DNA from 2 places in the Nocardia sp. NPDC049149 genome. Region 2 is predicted to be linked to the other one. Evidence: riboswitches for the same ligand, from Rfam matches in the RefSeq annotation. Region 2 holds a riboswitch; the other holds the start of a gene.

Region 1 (7,392 bases), on a different contig from region 2:
AGCTTCGTCGCGTCGCGTCGCGTCGCATCCGCACGCTCAGCGGGCAGTGCGCTGCGTGGTGATCCGGCCGACCACCCATGCGACCAGCAGCGCGACGAGGAACGACAGGAGGGACGCGCTCATCCACGCCTGCTTGGTGAAGTGCAGGCGCTCTTGGATGTTCACCCAGAAGTCGGTCCACACGCCGGCATCACCCGGATTGATCAGCTGATAGACGGTGAACCCCGCGAGCCAGGCGACGATCATGCCCCACCGCGACGGTGCGTCGGCGGCGGTGTTCCACTCGCCCTTCGCCCGCAGGAAGAAGTCGCCGACGAGCACGCCGAGCATCGGCACGAACACCGAGCCGATCAGCCCGAGGAAGCCGAAGTAGTTGCCCATGTTCAGCAGCAGCGCGAGCACGGTGATCAGCGCGCCGAGGCCTATCGACAGGACCCGGCGGTCCAGGCGCGGCGCGAGATTCTGGATCGAGACCGCGGTGGAGTACACGTTGGCGAACGACTGGTCGGCCTCGCGAAGCACGAACACAAAGAAGAAAAGGCCGCCGAGAGTGACAGCGAGGAAGGGCGAGTACTGGCCGCCGCCGGTCGCCCGCGCCAGCGCGAACAGCCCGAGGATATAGGCGACGATCTGGGTGAGCGCGTAGGCGCCGCTCGCCGCGCCGAACGCGGAGCCGGTGCTGCGCGAATGCCTGGTGTAGTCGGCGGCCACCGGCACCCAGGAGATCGACACCGCAAGCGCCGCGTCCGTGGCGATCCAGAAGAGGTTCCAGTCGACGCCGAACGGACCGCTGCCGTGCGGGCCGGGATTCGCGGTGAGGTCGGGCAGACCCGCGCGGAAGAACTGGATGTAGAACCAGATCAGCGCGATCACCACGCCAGCGGTGACGAACCGGCGCAGCATCCGCACCGAGCCGAGCGGCCAGATCGTCAAGACTGTGGTGAGGACGCCCGCGGCGACGACATACAGCCAGTGCGGGCCGCCGCCGAACAGTTCGTCGGCCGCGTCACCGATGACGATCAGCTCGAAGGTGCCCCAGCCGATCAACTGCGCGATGTTCAAAACCGTTGGCAGGTAGCTGAGTTTCGCGCCGAACAGGCCGCGGAGCAGCACCATCGCCGGTTTGCCCGTCTTAGCGCCAGGCACGGCGGCCAGGCCGAGCATGACGCCGCCCGCGACCGTGCCGACGATCATCGCGAGGATGCCCGCGGCGATCGAGAGCTGCGGTGCGCCCTCGGCATTCGGCGCGAGCACGGTATATGCGCCGGAGAAGGCGATGAGGCTGACGCCGAGATTTGCCCAGAATGCGCTCTGGTCCCAGAAGGACAGCACTTTCGGGGCGGGTTCGTCGAGGGTGAACGGAGCTTCGTGCCGTTCGGCGGTGGGCAAGGTCGAGGCAGACATGACCGAAACGCTCTTCCTACGCCGGCATTACCCGGACAGGTTCAGGCGGTCGGCGAAGCGTGGGGTCCGCCCTCTCAGCCCGGCCGTGCCCGAGCTCCCGCGATAGGGGTTTGTTCGGGCAAATGGTACACGTGACGGCTTCGCGCGTGGTCCGGTCCGTAGGTGGCTGCTAGGTGAACAAATCGCCAGCTGGGCATTCGCTCAATTATTTCCAGATAGAATCATCGGGGACACGAGGTTGTAACAAGATCCGGCAATCCTGCGTCTGAGCAGGGAATTGATGGCATGCGTCGGGGATCACATTAGCTGTTAACCCTGATAACGGAGTCGTAACGGTCTGTTCATTCGCTAGGGCAAGGATTCTCAGGTATGACTCGGAAGCAAGGGATCGGTTGGGTCGCTCTGCTGGCCTCGGTGCTTGCCGGGGCGGAGTTGCTCGACTGGATACATTTTCCAGCGCCCCAAATGATCCTGGCGATCGTCGTCGGTGGCGCGCTGGCGTTGATGGGGAAGCTGCCAGCCCCGCTGCCTCGCCAGGTTTCGGTCGGCGTGCAAGCCATGCTCGGCGTGCTGATGGGTAGCTATCTCGAGGTCTCACTGCTGTCCAGCATCGGCTTGGCGCTCATTCCGGTGCTTGCGGTCACGGTGATGACGCTGGTGATCAGCCTGCTGGTCGCGGTGGTGTTCGCCCGAGTTGCCCACGTGGAGTTGCCAACCGCCACGCTCGGCCTGCTGGCCGGTGGATCCGCGGCCGTGGTGGCCTGCGCCGACGACATGGACGCCGATCCGCGTCAGGTCGCCTTCATGCAGTACCTGCGGGTCGCCCTCGTCGCAGTGAGCGCACCCGCCCTCGGCGCCTTTCTGAACAACAGCAGTAGCGGATTGAGCTCCGAGCGAGTCACTCTCGGTGGCGCGGTCACCAACCCTGATCTGCCCTACTGGATGATCGTCGGTCGCGGCGATCAGGTTGCCGGACTGTCCATTGCGGTGATGCTGTGCATCGTCGGCACCAAGCTCGGCAGGCGGCTCAACATGCCGAGCCCGGCACTGATCGGGCCGATGCTGGTGACCGCGCTGCTCACCGCGCTCGGCGTCAGCCACGGATACGCGCCGACCAACCTGTTCAAGGACCTGCTGTTCGTGCTGATCGGCTTCGAGGTCGGCACCCGGTTCACCAGGACCGTCGTCACCGAGATGGCCAGGATGATTCCCGGCATGACGGTCACCATCGTCGCCCTGTCTGCGATCGTCGCCGGATTGGCTTTCGCCGTAGCGACCTTCGTCGATCTCGAGCTCTCCGACATCTATCTGGCCACGACCCCCGGCGGCATCAACGCGGTGCTGGCGACCGCCGAGTCGATGGATGCGAACCTTCCCCTGATCACCTGCGTGCAGAGCATGCGATTGCTCCTGATGGTGCTGATGCTTCCGCTGTTGACCCGCGGCATGCGCTGGCTGTCCGCGCGCCAGATCCGCATGATGCAGCCAGAACTGGTCGCCTGAGGTCGTTCTCAGACATCCACGATCAAGTCCGTCCATTCGTCGGCGAGCGACGCGAGCCGGTACCACGCCGCGTGCACCCGGTCGTCGGACACCTTCTCTGCGGTGTGCAGGAGATGGCTGGCGTGCACGTGCGCCGCGGCCATCCGATCGACGGTCGCGCCGAGTGATCGGGCGCGCAGCTGCTCGGTGTACCGGCGGCGCGGCAGCTTGGTGGCCACCCACGCGTCGATGGCGGCCACCAACTCGGCACGGCGGCAATCTATTCCGGCGGCCCCCAGCGGATCGCGGTGGCGCTGCCTGTGCAACGTGGCCAGCGCGCGGGCCCAGTCGATGAGCGGATGGTCGGTGACCGGATCGCTTGCCTGGCCACCGAAGGCGGCGACCAGTTCGCGTTGATCAGGCAGCGGCCGCGTGCCGCCACGGCTGGGGCGATGGCCACGATCACGCACGAACATCGCGGGCTCCTCGGCGCATCGCGATGCGGGGGATCGGGGTAGTGCCGACGGCGTCGGCGGACAGTGGGGTCATGGTGCACCTCCAGGTGTCGGGCGGGAGGCATTGCCCTGATGCCGGATCCGGAGCTAAGCGTGCGCCAGCTGTCTCGGCGTGTCGGTGTCGGACAGATGGCACGTCGATGACAGGTCGTAACAATCTTCTCCGCAAACCGTCGGGTCGGTTGTGAGGTTGGCGAACCGAACGGCGCGGGCTACGCGCCTGGAAAAGGTAGATGTCGCGCCGAATGCGCCGATGTGGCAAATTATCTGCAAACAGCTGGTTCGAGTAATGTCGCCGGGGTATAACCGGCCATGAAGCCGCCTCGGCAAACTGCCTTGGCGTAATCGGATAGCGAAGGGACGGGCATGTACACCTCCAGTTTGGCTATCGATTTCCAACAAGGCCTCTCGGACGCGTGGAGCTCCGTCGCCACGTTCGTCCCCAAGCTGGCCGGATTCCTTGTCATCCTGATCATCGGCTGGATCGTCGCGAAGATCGTCTCGACGATCGTGGACAAGGTGCTCGACCGGCTCGGCTTCGACCGGCTGGTCGAGCGTGGCGGACTCAGGCAGATGATGTCGCGCAGCCGCTACGACGCCTCGGATCTGCTGGCGAAGCTGGCCTACTACGCGATCCTGCTGATCGCGCTGCAGCTCGGCTTCGGCGTCTTCGGTCCGAACCCGGTGAGCGATCTGCTCGACGGCATCGTCTCGTGGCTGCCGAAGGCGGCGGTCGCGATCATCATCGTGGTGATCGCGGGCGCGATCGCGTCCGCGGTGCGTGACCTGGTCGGCAACATGCTCGGCGGGCTGTCCTACGGCGCGATGATCGGCCGCGTTGCCGCGGTGTTCATCTGGGGCGTCGGCCTGGTCGCCGCGTTGAATCAGATCGGCGTTGCCACCTCGGTCACCATGCCGATCCTCATCACCGTGCTCGCCACCATCGGCGGTGTCCTGGTGGTCGGCATCGGCGGTGGCATGATTCGGCCGATGCAGCAGCGCTGGGAGAACTGGTTGAGCGGGCTGGAGGAGGAGATGCCCGCGGTCAAGGGGCACGCGGAGGCGTACTCGCGTGGCCGCGAGGATGCCTCGCGCGAACAGCTCTGGATGGACCAGCAGGCCAGCCGTGGTCAGCACGGGCAGCAGTGGGATCAGGGCGCGATGCAGGGCGGCGGATCCTACCGGCAGTCCGGTGAGTACATGGGCTACCGCGATCCCGGCGACGCGCGCTGATCTCAGGTTCAGGTCACAGTGCGTCCGCGCTCGGTTCCGGCCGAGCGCGGACGCACTGTATCGAAGTCGTTGTGCGGCAACGCGGTATCCGGCGGTAGCAGGAAATCAGGCAGACACGTGCGCCGCGTGCAGGCACACGCTCGCCAGCCGCAGCTGCGCCCAGCCAGCATTCGCCCAGCTGTCGAGGTCGTCGGGCGCCGCGCTGGTCAGCGCCTGCCTGCCGGGTTCCTGTGCTTCGCGCACCTGATCGACGAGCCCGCGGGCGTATCCGGCAAGCAGCACGCTGACCGGGACCTTCGCCGCGTCCTCGACACCGTGCTCGAGAATGTCGCGCACGGCCGCCGCATGCTGGTCGAGGGCGGCCGAGAGCGCAGGCAGCTCGGCGGCGGCGGCCAGTGCGGGCACCCCGTGCGTCTTGTGTAGGCGGGTCAATATCTTGCGTGCCGACACTTCGAGCAACGCCGGGCCGAGCGAAAACATGTCTCATGCTAGCAATCGCTCAGTATTTATGAAACTGTGATGCTCCACTACGTCAGATATGTCGTATTAGTGCGGCTCAGCAAACATGCCGCACGAAAAGGCTTGCCGGAGAACCGGATTCTCCGGCCCGGGCGGGCCGCCCGGACCGGCAGCGAATCCGCCGCACCGACCCGCCGGGTTACCGGAAGGCGTTCGCGTCGGTCAGTGCGCGGCCGAGCACCAGCTGGTGCACCTCGGCGGTGCCCTCGTAGGTGAGCACCGACTCCAGGTTGTTGGCATGCCGCAGCACCGGGTAGTCCAGCGTGATGCCGTTGGCGCCGAGGATGGTGCGGCACTCGCGGGCGATCGCGATGGCCTCCCTGGTGCTGTTCAACTTTCCGGCGCTCACCTGCTCCGGGGTCACCGCGCCGCGATCCTTCAGCCTGCCCAGGTGCAGGGCGAGCAGCTGGCCCTTGCCGAATTCGAGGGCCATGTCCGCCAGCTTGGCCTGGGTCAGCTGGTAGCCGGCCAGCGGCTTGTCGAAAACCTCACGGGTGCGCGCGTATTCGATGGTCGAGGCCAGGCAGTCGCGGGCCGCGCCGAGGGCGCCGAAGATGATGCCGAAGCGGGCCTCGCTCAGACAGGCCAGCGGCGAGGCGAGCCCGCGTGATTCCGGCAACACCGCCTCGGCGGGCAGCCGGACGTCGTCCAGGTCGAGTTCCGCGGTGATCGAGGCGCGCAGCGACAGCTTGCGGTGCATCTCACGCGCGTTGAACCCGGGCGTCCCCGCCGGGACCAGGAAGCCGCGGATCCGCTGCGTGCCCTCGTCCTCGGTCTGCGCCCACACCACCGCGACGTCGGCCACCGAGCCGTTGGTGATCCACATCTTCGAGCCGTTGAGCACCCAGTCGGCGCCGTCGCGCTTGGCCCTGGTCCGCATGCCGCCGGGGTTGGAGCCGAAGTCGGGTTCGGTGAGCCCGAAACAGCCGATCGCGCGGCCAGCCGCCATCTCGGGCAGCCACTGCTGCTTCTGTTCCTCCGAGCCGTACTTGTGGATCGCGGTCATCGCCAGCGAGCCCTGCACCGAAACCATGCTGCGCACACCGGAATCGACCGCCTCCAGCTCCTGGCAGGCGAGGCCGTACATGGTGGCCGACATGCCCGCGCAGCCGTAGCCGTCCAGATGCATGCCGAGCAGTCCGACCTTGCCGAGTTCCGGGGCGATCTCCCGAGCCGGGAAGGTGCCCGCCTCGAACCAGTCCGCGATGTGCGGGCGCAGACGTTGCGCCGCGAAGGCCGCGACGGTGTCGCGGATCTCGCGCTCGTCGTCGGACAGGAGGGTATCGATCGCGAACAGTTCTTCCACAGTGACCATGGGTCAAGACTAAAGGGGCCGGGTGCGGTTGAGAGCAGGGTCACTAGGCTTCGATGCCGTGAATTTTCCGACACATGCCCTCTAGCTGTGTAAATAGATCGGTTTCTGGCTGAAGGAAGGGCGATCCATCCTGTCGGCTGGTGGACGTGATCCAGATCTTCGTCACTGTCGGGTATGTCTTCGGGGCCCGCCGGTGTTGTCGACTGTGTGAAACGGGGCCTTCCCGTCACGCGCCGGTGCGACCGAGCTTGGAGTTGCCGGTTGATCGCTCCCAATTAGGCTGGGGTTCATGAGTGAGCTGGGGTTCTCCACACGTGCCGTGCATGCCGGATTCGATCCAGACCCGCAGACCGGTGCGGTGAACGTACCGATCTACGCGAGTTCGACGTTTGCCCAGGACGGAGTCGGCGGTCTGCGCGGCGGTTTCGAGTACGCCAGGACCGGAAACCCGACCAGGTCGGCGCTGGAAGCGAACCTCGCCGCCCTCGAATCGGGCACCTACGGCCGGGCCTTCGCCTCGGGCATGGCCGCAACCGACTGTGCGATCCGCGCCACGCTGCGCCCCGGTGATCACATCGTCATCCCGGACGACGCCTACGGCGGCACCTTCCGGTTGATCGACAAGGTGTTCAGCCAGTGGGGTATCGAGCACTCGCCCGCCCACGTGTTCGACGTGGACGAGATGCGCGCGGCGATCCGGCCGAACACCAAGCTGGTCTGGGTGGAGACGCCGACCAACCCGCTGCTGAGCATCGGCGATATCCCGGCGCTGGCCGACATCGCGCACGCCGCGGGCGCGAAGCTGGTGGTGGACAACACCTTTGCCACCCCGTACCTGCAGCAGCCGCTGCTGCTCGGCGCGGACATCGTGACGCACTCCACCACCAAGTACCTCGGCGGCCACTCCGACGTCGTCGGCGGCGC
Region 2 (7,392 bases):
CCGATCAGCCGCGCAATCTACTGGTGGCGCAACCGAATCACGGTGGACATCGCCGCCACCATCCAGGGTGTCGGCGAACTCATGGAGGTCGTCCCCGCGGATCACCTCGAGTCGCTGCTCGACATCATGCGCCGCGGCTGAGCGGTTCCCGCGCACCATGAGTACGCGGGAACCGCTTGCGGAAAACTACGAAACCACCGGCAGATAAACAGCTTTACCGTGGTCGACGAACTCGGCCGACTTCTCCGCCATCCCCGCCTCGATCGCTTCCACGTCGGTCAACTGGTTGCGCGCGGCGTACTCGCGCACATCCGCCGAGATCCGCATCGAGCAGAACTTCGGCCCGCACATGGAGCAGAAGTGTGCCGTCTTGGCGGGCTCCGCGGGCAGCGTCTCGTCGTGGTACTCGCGGGCGGTATCCGGATCCAGCGACAGCGCGAACTGATCGCGCCAGCGGAATTCGAAACGCGCCTTGGACAATTCGTTGTCCCGGTCCTGCGCGTGCGGATGCCCCTTGGCCAGATCGGCGGCGTGCGCGGCGATCTTGTAGGTGATCACGCCGACCTTCACGTCATCCCGATTGGGCAGGCCGAGATGCTCCTTCGGCGTGACGTAGCAGAGCATCGCCGTGCCTGCCTGCGCGATGATCGCCGCGCCGATGGCCGAGGTGATGTGGTCGTAGGCGGGTGCGATATCGGTGGCGAGCGGGCCGAGGGTGTAGAACGGCGCCTCCTCGCACAGCTCCTCCTCCAGCCGCACGTTCTCCACGATCTTGTGCATCGGCACGTGGCCCGGTCCCTCGATCATCACCTGCACGCCATGGGATTTCGCGATCTTCGTCAGCTCGCCGAGCGTGCGCAGCTCGGCGAACTGCGCCTCGTCGTTGGCGTCGGCGATGGAACCGGGACGCAGCCCGTCACCGAGGGAGAAGGTCACGTCGTAGCGGGCGAGGATCTCACACAGCTCCGCGAAGCGGGTGTACAGGAACGATTCCTGGTGATGCGCCAAACACCAAGCGGCCATGATGGATCCGCCGCGCGACACGATGCCGGTGACCCGCTTCGCGGTCAGCGGGATGTAGCGGAGCAGCACGCCCGCATGCACGGTCATGTAGTCGACACCCTGCTCGCACTGCTCGAGGATGGTCTCGCGGTAGATCTCCCAGGTGAGCTGGGTCGGATCGCCGTTCACCTTCTCCAGCGCCTGGTAGATCGGCACGGTGCCGACCGGAACGGGGGAGTTGCGCAGGATCCACTCGCGGGTCTCGTGGATGTTCTTGCCGGTCGACAGGTCCATGATGGTGTCGGCGCCCCAGCGGGTGGCCCACACCATCTTCTCCACCTCCTCGGCGATGGAGGACGAGACGGCCGAGTTGCCGATGTTCGCATTGATCTTCACCAGGAACTTCTTGCCGATGATGGTCGGCTCCAGCTCCGGATGCTTGTGGTTGGCCGGAATCACCGCGCGCCCCGCCGCGACCTCGTCGCGGACCAGCTCGGGCGAGACGCCTTCGCGAGCGGCAATGAAGCGCATCTCCGGTGTGATGATGCCCTGCCGTGCCCAGGCCAGCTGGGTTGGTGGGCCGTCCACCTCGGGCTTTGCCCAGGTGTCGCGCAGTTTTGGCAGCCCACCCTCCAGATCGATGACCGCGGTGTCATCGGTGTACGGACCCGAGGTGTCGTAGACGTCGAAATGCTCACCGTTGGTCATGTTGATCCGGCGGACCGGAATCCGCAGGCCGTCCACTTCGGTGTAGTGCTTGACACTGCCTTCGATCGGTCCGGTGGTCACCGAATCGACGGTCTCGGACGCAGCGGCTTTTGCCATGATGTTTCCTCCCTACGCCGGCATTACCCGGTCAGGTTCATACGGTCGACGGCCCTAGCCGTCCTCTCAGCCCGCTGGTGCGAGCCCCCGTTGGCGGTGTGAAATTTTCCCGCCCGACAGTACCTGTTGCCCCTGAGAGTTGCCCGATGACCGGAGGAATTTCCAACTCGACGCCGAGCCCGAGGGGCCCGGCGTCGGCGGAATCGACGGTTCGGCTCAGGCGGGGTCGATCTTGCCGTCGTAGGCGTCGCGCATCGCCTGCAGCACGATTTTCTTCATGCCGAACATCGCCTTCATGGCGCGGTTGACGGCTTCCCGGTCGTCGCCGCTGACCAGTTCGTAGGCCTCGCTCGGCCAGATCTGCCACGGGACGCCGTACTTGTCGTTCAGCCAACCACATTCGATCTCCTTGCCACCGTCGGCGAGCAGTGCCGACCAGAGGCGGTCGACCTCCTCCTGGTCGTCGCAGTTGACCAGCAGCGACATGGCATGGGTGTAGTTGTATTCACCGCCGCCGTTGATGGCGGTGAACTTCTGGCCGTTCAGCTCGAAGTCGACAGTGACCGCCAGGTCGGCAGGGCGGCCGCTGGCCTCGGTGTAGTGCTGGATATCGGTGATCTTGGAGTCGGCGAACAGCGAACAGTAGAACTCGGCGGCTTCCTTGGCCTCCGTGTCGTACCAGAGGTTGGTGACGATTTTCTGCATGGCGGTCCTCCCGGCCGGAGTGGGTGATGTACCTATGCAGACGATGCGGGCCGCCTGAACTAATCGCAGCGGAACAGACAAGACCGCCCTTCGACCGGGCCGACGTCGGTCGAGGGGCGGCCGTCCGCGGGCTTACCGCTCGCGGGGTCCGATCGGGAAGCCCAGTGCGCCGAAGGTGGCGTTCAGGTTGATCTCGATTTGGGTCAGCAGTGCGTTGAAGTCAGCCAGCATGGACACGACATTCTCGGTGCGGCAACCGAATTGGTCGGGTGCCTGCGGTGCGAGGCGGGACTTCAGCCAGTTGAGCGTGTCGGCCATGCCGAGTGAGGGCAGGGTCAGGTGCTCACTGAGATGGTCGCGCTTGTAGATCACGGAAGCGCCACCGGCACACCACTGTTGGGACAGCCGGTCGTTGGTCCACACCGGCACAGCCTCGTCGAAGACGCCCTGGTACAGGAAGATCGGCGCGGTGGGGATGTTGCGGCCGAGCACCGTCGACTCGAAGGCCTCCTTGATCTCGGGCACCTGCAGGAAGTCCGGGATCGGGATGGTCAGCATGCGGCCGTAGTCGATGAACATCTGGCTGAGTGCGTTGCGCGGCAGGCACTGCTGGTTGGTCCGGTCCATCAGCGCCTTGCCCTCGGCGGTCAGGTAGCGGTCGCTCGCCTCCTTGAACTTCGGGTAGGCGTTGCGCAGCGACGAGATGCCGATGCCGATCAACGAGGAGAACATCGAGCCGTTGACGTGCAGCAACGACACCACATCCGAGGTCGGCGCGCCGAGGGCGATGCCCTTGACGTTCAGCTCCGGCGCGTAGGTCGGCTGCATTTCGGCTGCCCAGCCCGAACCCATGCCGCCGCCGGAGTAACCCCACATCGCGACGGGTGTGTTCGCGCCGTCGAGGCCGAGCGGTTGGAAGCGTTGCGCGGCACGGATGCCGTCGAGGGTCATGTAGCCGGGCTCCCGCGGCACGGTCAGGTGGCCGTTGAGGCCCTCGTAGTCCGGGACCGAGATCGCCCAGCCCTGGCTGATCAGTGCCGCGATGGCGATCAGCTCGCTCTGGGAGTGGATGCCTTCGATTCCTGGCAGGCCTGAACCCTGTTGCAGCACAAAGGATGGTGAGCAGTTGTTGCTCGCGCTGTCGTAGTAGAACTGCAGCGAAACCAAGGGGCGCGAGCGATTCGGGTCCGCGCCTGCGGGCAGGATCACCGTGGTGACGGCGACCGTTGGTTGTTCGTTGAGATCGGTGGTGCGGTAAAGCAACTGCCAGGTGCGCACATTCAGCGGCAGCAGCGTCGCCACGGCCAGCCGTACCTCGCGGGACCGGAGAATGGTGCCCGGCTCCTGTGCGTCGAACGCTTCGGGTGGTTGGTAGAACGGGTCCTCGGTCGGGAGCGGCAGCGCCGCGGCCGGTGCAGGCGTGATCCCGCCGGCGAGCAGCACGGTGGCGACGGCGAAGGCCATGGTCACCAGCACTGCGATGGCACGTCTTCCGCGGCGCGGGCGGCCGGTCGGATCCCCTTTGATCACTGACACGTGTGCGTCCTTCCTCATCAACGTGACAGCGATTACAGCATGAGAACCTGTTATCAACAAGAACTCTTTTTACTAATCATCGAGCTATGGTCATTGGATGACCCGCAGCAAATCCGCCGCGCGGCCTGCCCCGACGCCGGCTCGCCGCCGGATCCGTGGACTCGACGCCGAACAGCGCAGCGCACAGCGACGTAGCCAGCTGCTCGACGCGGCCACCGAACTGTTTGCCGAGCACAGCTATTCGGGAACATCGATCGAGCAGATCTGCCAGCGTGCCTACGTCGGAACCAAAGGGTTCTACGATCATTTCGACAGCAAGGAAGCGTGCTACCTCGCGCTGCTCGCACAGCTCACCGCGCAGATCCAGCAACGAGTGATCGACGGCGCTGCCGCGGCAGCCACCTTGGACTGGCCCGAGCGCTCCGTGCCGGTGATCGCCGCGTTCGTGCACGCGATCGCCGACGATCCGCGCTTGGCGAAGGTGACTTTCGGTGAGGCGGGCGGCATCTCGCCGACCGTGGAGAAGATGCGCCGCAGCAACCGGCGCTGGGCGGCGGCCTTCCTCGACCGCGAATGGTCCGGCGAGCCTGCGCCCGATGCCGGGGTCCAGCGGGCCAGGCTGGCCTCGGCGTTGGCCACGATCGGCGGCATGTTCGAGCTCGTCGCGGACTGGCTGCACCACCACGACGACGGCGGCCCGCCGGATGTCATCGAGACGCTGATCGAAGACCTGACCCACTTCATCGCCGTGGTGTACGCGGGGCGCAAAGTTGTTGCGGGGGAATAGATGCGGAAACGACGCGAGTCGAACCGATAAGGATCGGTCCGACTCGCGTCGCAGTGTGGTGCGGTCCGACTAGCCGCGCGGGCGCGCGGGCCGGATGCGGCCCCTGACCTCACCGAGGCCGATGCGCTGGACGTCGGGGCCCGGCGCGGACGCCGTGATGTTCACCTCGTCGCCGTCCTCCAGGAAGGTACGCTTCTGGCCGTTCACCAAGACGGGTTCGCTACCGCCCCAGGACAATTCGATGAACGATCCGCGTTGATCCGGTTCCGGTCCCGAGATGGTGCCCGAGGCGTACAGATCGCCGGTGCGGGTGACAGCGCCGTTCGCGGTGAGATGGGCCAGCATCTGCGCCGGTGACCAGTACATCCGGGAGAAGGGCGGGTGCGCGACCTCGGATCCGTTCCAGGAGACCGTCAGATCGATGTCGAGTCCCCACGGTTGCTTGTCGAGCAGGTAGGGCAGCGGTTCCGGCGATTGCTCCGGAGTCGGCACGCGCGCGGATTCCAGTGCGGCCAACGGGGTTACCCACGGCGACAGCGACGTCGCGAACGACTTGCCGAGGAAGGGGCCGAGCGGCTGGTACTCCCAGGCCTGGATGTCGCGGGCGGACCAGTCGTTGACCAGGGCGACGCCGAAGACCCGTTCGGCGAACTCGCCGGTCTCGACCGGGGTGCCGAGTTCGGAGCCGACGCCGATCAGGAAGCCGAGCTCGGCCTCGATGTCGAGCCTGCGGGACGGTCCGAAATCCGGTGTGCCCGAATCGGTTCTGCGCTGGCCGCATGGACGGATGACGTCGGTGCCCGAGACGACGACGGTGCCTGCGCGGCCGTGGTAGCCGACCGGCAGGTGCCGCCAGTTCGGCAGCAGCGCTTCGCCGTCCGGCCGGAACAGCCTGCCGAGGTTCGTCGCGTGATCGATGCTGGCGTAGAAATCGACGTAGTCGCCGATCGGCACCGGCAGACCGAGGTGCACCTCCGACAGCGCATGCACCGCGCTGCTGTCGATCTCGGTGTCGACCAGCGCGCGGACGCGCTCGCGCACCTCGCGCCAGCGCTGCGGGCCCTGCGCCATCAGGCCCGCCAGGCTCGGCGCGCCGAACTCCGGATCACCAAGTGCCACTGCGAGATCGATGACGGAATCGCCGAGCCGGGTGCCGACGCGGTAGGCCTGCCCCGCGGGCGCGAACACACCGTAGGGCAGATTGTCCGGACCGAACAGCGAATCGTTCGGTACCTCGATGCGTGTCTTCACTCGGGCCCCCGTCCTGACCAGGTCCACGCGTACGCCGGATCTTCGCAGGCGAGCGCCCCTTCGCCGAGCTCGAGCGGCCGGAAGGTGTCGACCATGACCGCGAGCTCGTCGAAGTACTCCAGCCCGATGCTTCGCTCATAGGCGCCGGGTTGCGGGCCGTGCGCGTAGCCGCCGGGATGCACCGACACCGAGCCCTGCGCGATGCCGGACCCCTTGCGCGCCTCGTAGTTTCCGCCGCAGTAGAACATGATCTCGTCGGAGTCGACGTTGGAGTGGTAGTACGGCACCGGGATCGACAGCGGGTGGTAGTCGACCTTGCGCGGCACGAAATTGCACACCACGAAGTTGATCGCCTCGAAGGCCTGATGGGCAGGCGGTGGCTGGTGCACGCGGCCGGTGATCGGCTCGAAGTCGTTGATATTGAAGGTGATCGGGTACAGACAGCCGTCCCAGCCGACCACATCGAACGGATGGGTCGCATACACCAGCCTGGTGCCGACGATCTGCCCGCCCGGCCGGTGCTTGACCAGCACCTCGACGTCGGTTCCGGTCGCGGTCAGCGGTTCGCCCGGTCCGTGCAGGTCGCGCTCGCAGTAGGGCGCGTGTTCGAGCAGTTGCCCGAACTTGGACAGGTAGCGCTTCGGCGGCGTGATATGGCTTGACGCCTCGATCGCGTAGGCGCGTAACGGTTCCTGGCCCGTCGGCAGCCAGCGATGCGTGGTGGCGCGCGGGATGAGCACCTGATCGCCCTGGCGCGCCTCGATCGCGCCGAAGACCGTCTCGACGACCGCGGTGCCGGACTCGATGTAGACCAGTTCGTCGCCGATCGCGTTGCGGTACAACGGCGATGCGCCCTTGGCCACCACATAGGAGATGCGGACATCGGCGTTGCCGAGGATCAGCCTGCGCCCGGTAACCACGTCGGTGCTCGCGGGCACGTCGCCGGGAAACAGCTCGTGCAGCCGCAGATGACGGTGGCGCAGTGGATGATTCGGTGTCGTGGTCTGATCGGGCAACTCCCAGACCGTCGAGTCGACGATCGCGGGCGGCAACCCGCGGTGATAGAGCAGCGAGGAATCTCCGGAGAACCCCTCCTCGCCCATCAGTTCCTCGTAGTAGAGGTCGCCCTGTTCGTTGCGATGTTGTGTGTGCCGTTTCGGCGGTACCGCTCCTACCTGTCGGTAGAACGCCATGACCGCACCTCCTGCCTGGCTTGTGGCCTGCTTAGCTGATCGCCATCGTAGTGATGGCAGCTGACCCGTTGCGAGGAAATCCGGGTCGGCACC

Evidence for each region. Region 2 has a riboswitch for thiamine pyrophosphate ahead of thiC (phosphomethylpyrimidine synthase ThiC). Riboswitches for the same ligand answer to the same signal wherever they lie in the genome.
Region 1: another riboswitch for thiamine pyrophosphate. It lies ahead of ACGFNJ_RS09940 (purine-cytosine permease family protein); the one in region 2 lies ahead of thiC (phosphomethylpyrimidine synthase ThiC).

Annotation. Positions count from the first base shown of each region.
Region 1 covers NZ_JBICTD010000002.1:890,879-898,270, reverse strand. Annotated here, with positions in the region: gene ACGFNJ_RS09945 (NAD(P)-dependent oxidoreductase) at 1-2, shown strand, start outside; gene ACGFNJ_RS09940 (purine-cytosine permease family protein) at 37-1,404, opposite strand; TPP riboswitch at 1,401-1,515, opposite strand; gene ACGFNJ_RS09935 (AbrB family transcriptional regulator) at 1,774-2,907, shown strand; gene ACGFNJ_RS09930 (DUF4254 domain-containing protein) at 2,916-3,362, opposite strand; gene ACGFNJ_RS09925 (hypothetical protein) at 3,768-4,634, shown strand; gene ACGFNJ_RS09920 (DUF6401 family natural product biosynthesis protein) at 4,740-5,114, opposite strand; gene ACGFNJ_RS09915 (acyl-CoA dehydrogenase family protein) at 5,293-6,468, opposite strand; gene ACGFNJ_RS09910 (cystathionine gamma-synthase) at 6,758-7,392, shown strand, end outside.
Region 2 covers NZ_JBICTD010000001.1:361,583-368,974, reverse strand. Annotated here, with positions in the region: gene ACGFNJ_RS01850 (hypothetical protein) at 1-141, shown strand, start outside; gene thiC (phosphomethylpyrimidine synthase ThiC) at 187-1,827, opposite strand; TPP riboswitch at 1,820-1,928, opposite strand; gene ACGFNJ_RS01840 (VOC family protein) at 2,044-2,532, opposite strand; gene ACGFNJ_RS01835 (lipase family protein) at 2,665-4,068, opposite strand; gene ACGFNJ_RS01830 (TetR/AcrR family transcriptional regulator) at 4,166-4,855, shown strand; gene fahA (fumarylacetoacetase) at 4,925-6,106, opposite strand; gene ACGFNJ_RS01820 (homogentisate 1,2-dioxygenase) at 6,103-7,299, opposite strand.